2 regions of the Noviherbaspirillum sp. FW303-A3 genome follow, and region 2 is predicted to be linked to the other one. Evidence: riboswitches for the same ligand, from Rfam matches in the RefSeq annotation. Region 2 holds a riboswitch; the other holds the start of a gene.
The links. A riboswitch is a leader RNA that binds a small molecule or an ion and turns the genes downstream of it on or off. The one in region 2 is predicted to bind cyclic di-GMP.
Positions count from the first base shown of each region.

Region 1: linked by a shared signal. The riboswitch ahead of AC3WOY_RS11490 (lytic transglycosylase domain-containing protein) and the one ahead of AC3WOY_RS15630 (S8 family peptidase) in region 2 are both predicted to bind cyclic di-GMP.

Region 1 covers NZ_JBYTAZ010000001.1:2,352,180-2,354,570, reverse strand. The annotation lists gene AC3WOY_RS11495 (6-phosphofructokinase) at 1-868, opposite strand, end outside; cyclic di-GMP riboswitch class I at 1,068-1,152, shown strand; gene AC3WOY_RS11490 (lytic transglycosylase domain-containing protein) at 1,369-2,073, shown strand; gene AC3WOY_RS11485 (tetratricopeptide repeat protein) at 2,043-2,391, opposite strand, start outside.
Region 2 covers NZ_JBYTAZ010000001.1:3,237,835-3,240,225, forward strand. The annotation lists gene AC3WOY_RS15620 (TFIIB-type zinc ribbon-containing protein) at 1-201, shown strand, start outside; gene AC3WOY_RS15625 (AI-2E family transporter) at 272-1,357, shown strand; cyclic di-GMP riboswitch class I at 1,504-1,590, shown strand; gene AC3WOY_RS15630 (S8 family peptidase) at 1,640-2,391, shown strand, end outside.

The DNA.
Region 1 (2,391 bases), 890 kb from region 2:
GGCCGAGCACCACCACGCGCGCATCCTTGCCGGTGCGCTCCTGCAAGGCCTTGGCAACGCGCTCGCCGATGCCGCCCAGGCGCTCGGCATGTCCGGTGCCGGCTGCTTCGGCGACTTCCCGTCCGCCTTCCAGCGGCGCCGCGCCTTCGGCGACGACGACTATCGAGTACATGCGGCCGAGCCCGTCGCGCCAGCGGACCTTCTCCGCGACCTTCTCGATGTCGAACGGAATTTCCGGGATCAGGATACTGTGCGCGCCGCCGGAGATGCCGGCATGCAAGGCAATCCATCCCGCATAACGCCCCATCACCTCCACCACCATCACGCGCTGGTGACTCTCCGCCGTGCTGTGCAGGCGGTCCAGGCAATCGGTGGCAAACGCCACGGCCGTATCGAAGCCGAAGGTGGTGAAGGTCTTGTCGAGATCGTTGTCGATGGTCTTGGGCACGCCGACCACGGTCAGGCCCTTCTTGTGCAGCGCATGCGCGATCGTCAGCGATCCGTCGCCGCCGATGGCCACCAGCGCATCGAGTTTTTCCTTTGCGAAGTAGGCCAGGACCTCGTCCGACCGGTCCGTATCCTTCGTCGTGCCGTCCGGCATCTTCACCGGATAGTGCAGGGGATTGCCCTTGTTGGTCGTGCCGAGGATGGTGCCGCCCAGGTGCGCGATGCCGCGCACGCCGTCCCGCGTCAGGCGGAACACGCCGCCGTCGGCATAGCGATCCGGATTGAGGATGCCGTTGAAGCCGTCGCGGATGCCATAGCATTCCCAGCCGCGGTTGATGGCGGCGAGCACCGTTGCACGGATGACAGCATTGAGGCCGGGCGCATCGCCCCCGCCGGTATTGATGGCGATTCGTTTGACCACAGTTTCTCCTGGATATGTCAATTTAGTATCACCCCCGGGCATCACCAAGTCAATCCGGCCCGGGCGCATTGCCGTTGTGTCAGTAGATCGTGTCAAGCCGCTATCGTTTCGTGGCGCAATTGCCTCGCAGTTGTATCAAGATGCTTCAGTCGTTTTCTAATGGGAAACGATTGGCGTATGCTGGTTCCGGCAGCAAACATTCCGATAAGGGCAAACCCGTCGAAAGGCGGGGACGCAAAGCTTCTGGTCTAAGGGCACACGTCTATGACAGCAGGGCTGCCGAGTGGATACCGTTCCGCTCGCATCCTGCCGCCCTCCAGCTCTCTTCACTCCCGCAACATCTCTCCGTTGCTTGAGATCGTCGCGAATGCATGCCAGGCCATGCGGCACATCTGCGTGCCGCGAGCGGAGGAACCATGTGCAGCAACGATGCATCCGTGCGGTGGAACGCTACCGATTCCACAGCAGCGCGTGCGGCAGTGACAGCAAGGGCGGTGAACATGTTGATCGCCCTCTTTTTCGCGGCATTGCTTGCCGCATGTGCAGGACCCTTTCCCCTCGCACCGGTCTCGGTGGAAGAAAGCGAACAGCAGGCCGTTGCGGCCCAGGCCGCGCAAGAGTCGGCGCGCAAGAAACGCGTGCGGGCGCAGGACGTGCTCGCCGAGTGGGGGACGTTCGGTATCGAACCGCGATCCTTCCGCAAGGCGGCGCGCGGCGCATCGCCGCGGCCGCTGCTGCCCATGCCGGATTACAGCGAATCGATCCAGGATATCGTCGACAATGCCACCTGCCATTCCTGCGATGCCAAGCCTTACCATCACATGGTCGTCAATGCATCGCTGCGGCACGGCGTGCCGTCCAGCCTGATCCATGCGGTCATCCAGAAGGAGTCCGGGTACAACCCGAAGGCACGCTCGAAGAGGAATGCGCGCGGGCTGATGCAGGTCACCCCGGGAACGGCGAAGTTCGTCGGTATCGTCAACGCGCATTCGCTGTACGATCCGCAGACGAATATCCACGCCGGCACCGCCTACCTGAAGTACCTGATGCGTACCCATGCGACGTTCGACGAGGTGCTTGCCGCCTACAACTCCGGCCCCGGCAACGTGCGCAAATACAATGGCGTGCCGCCTTTCAACGAGACGCGGCGCTATGTGCGGGACGTGAGGAAGTTCTACGCGGCGACATCCGGCGACGAACCCTGAGGCAGCGCATCGGCAAGGTCAGGTTGCAATGCGAGTGCCTGGCGATATGCCGCTTCGGCCTCCGTCTGGCGTCCTGTTTCCTTCAAGAGGTTGCCGAGATTGACGTGGGCGCTTGCGGAGACTGGATTGAACTTGATCGCCCGCCTGAAGCAATCTTCCGCCTCATCCGGCCGACCCGCGCGCTTGAGCGCCAGTCCGAGGTTTTCGTGCGATTCCGCGTCGTCGGGCAGATGCTTCGCCGCCATGCGGAAGGCATGCACCGCGTCCTTGCCCTGCATCAGTTGCGCCAGTCCCATCCCCTTCCATGCGATGCCGAAG
Region 2 (2,391 bases):
ATCGAACGCTCCGCGACAGCCGTCGCTCCTCCCGCGCCGGAAGGCTTCGGCCGGCAGGCCGCCGGGCCGCAGCGCGACGAACGCACCTATGCGACGCATGACTCTTACAAAGATGACCGGTACAAGGGTGACCACTACAAGAGCGACTATCACCAGCGCAAGAAGAAAGGATTCCTCGGCGAACTCTTCGACTTCGATTGATCTTCCTCGCGCCGGCCTGCCGGCGCAGGAAGCACAATGACGATGCTCGACCGATGACCACGACAACAACATGACTCCACGCGAATCGACCGCCGGAACACGCGCGATCCTGCTCTGGCTGCTGCTGGGCGGGCTGTTCGTCCTTTCCTACATGACCTTGCGCTGGTTCATCGTGCCGGTAGTGTGGGCGCTGATTCTCGCCTATGCAACCTGGCCGATCTATGCGCGCCTGCGGCGTGGCATGCGCGGTGCGGCGACCACGAGCGCCCTGCTGATGACGCTGCTCCTGACCGCCGCATTCGTCCTGCCGCTGCTCGGCCTGATCGGGCTGCTGCAGAATGAATTCGTGCTCGCCTACCAGGCGGTATCCGGCTATATCAACGAAGGTCCGCAACGCCTGCCCTCGATCATCAAGGACATTCCCTGGATAGGGGAGCGGCTGCAGCAGATTTTCGACCGCATTGCCGGCGATCCCGCTGCCTTAAGGACGGAAGCGCTGCAACTGGCGCAGAACTGGTTCGGACAGGTCGCGGAGCTGATCGGCGGTGTAGGCCGCAATGCTGCCAAGATGGGACTGGCGGTGCTGACGGTGCTGTTCGTGTACCGCGACGGGGAGAACCTGCTGGGCCAGGTGCGCCGTGTGCTGCGCCGCTTTGTCGGGGGGCGCGCGCAAGGCTACCTGGATGCAATCGGCGCAACTACCAAGGCGGTGCTGTACGGACTGGTGCTGACGGCGCTGGCGCAGGGCACGCTTGCCGGCCTCGGCTACTGGGGCGCCGGCATCCACGCGCCGGCGCTGCTGGGCGCGTTCACGGCACTGGTGGCGCTGATTCCCTTCGGCGCGCCTGTCATCTGGGGGGCGCTCGGCCTGTGGCTGCTGATGACCGGCGACACGCTGGCCGGCATCGGGTTGCTGTTGTGGGGCGCGCTGGTGGTGAGCTGGGTGGATAACCTCATCCGTCCGCTGGTGATCAGCAGCGCCGCCCAGATACCCTTCCTGCTGGTGCTGTTCGGCGTGCTCGGCGGCCTGGGGGCATTTGGCCTGGTCGGCATGTTCGTCGGTCCGGTGATCGTTGCCGTGCTCCTTGCCGTCTGGCGCGAATGGCTGGAAGAACGCGCGCCGGATGATGGGCGCGTGCATCGCATCCGCGAATAGGATTGGCAATCCGTCTTTTCTTTTTCTTTACTTTTCTGAATCGCCAGGTTGTCGCCTTGGCATGCTGTTGTCGAGCGACGACTTCGCGATGCATCCGTCCCTGCGTTTTCATTTGCATTTCCGAAATCACGATGCACAATGGAAATATGACGTAAGGGCAAAACCGCCGAGAGGCGGTGACGCAAAGCTTCCGGACTTCGCTGCGGGCGCAGCAAGTCAGCGGGGCCGCCGCGGGCGCAGCGCCGCCCTTTTTCCGTCGGATCTGCCGGAGAAAGGCGACACATGTTGTACGACAATCCATTCCCGTCCGGTGCGCTTGCACTGGCTGTGCTTGCGGCGTTCGCCGCACCGGCGCGCGGGGAGGGTTTTCCAGCGGTATCCGGCGTCATCCAGTCCAGCCAGACCTCCGGTTCCATCGATTCCGAACGCATCAATTCCACGTCCATCCTCGGCCGCATCCGCGCCGATGCCGCACATGCGCAAGGCGTGACGGGACTGGGTGTGACCATCGGCCTGCTCGACACGGGCATCGATGCCGGGCATCGCGAGTTCGCCAAAGCCGGCAAACTCCTCCCTGGATACAACGCCGTCACCGGCGGCACGGACGTGACCGACCGCTCCGGGCACGGCACCCATGTGGCTGGCATTGCCGGCGCGGGCAGGGATGGCAAGGGCGTCTTCGGCGTCGCCTACGAGGCATCGCTCCTTCCGGTCAAGGTCTTCCCCGACAGCGGCTCCGGATCCACGATCGCGCTCGACCGCGGCCTGCGCCATGTCATTGGCAAGGCATCCATCGCCAGCATGAGTGTCAGCAGCAGCACCACTTACGACGCCCGGGCAACGCAGGATGCGGTACGCGCCGGCATGCTGCTTGTCGCCTCGGCGGGCAACAGCGGGGGCGCCAATCCGGGCTGGCCGGCGAATTTCGCGAAGGAGTCGTGGGCGAACAACCAGATCATTGCAGTCGGCGCGGTCGACAGCCTCAACCGCATCGCTTCCTTCTCCAACCGGGCAGGCGACGCGGCGGCCTGGTA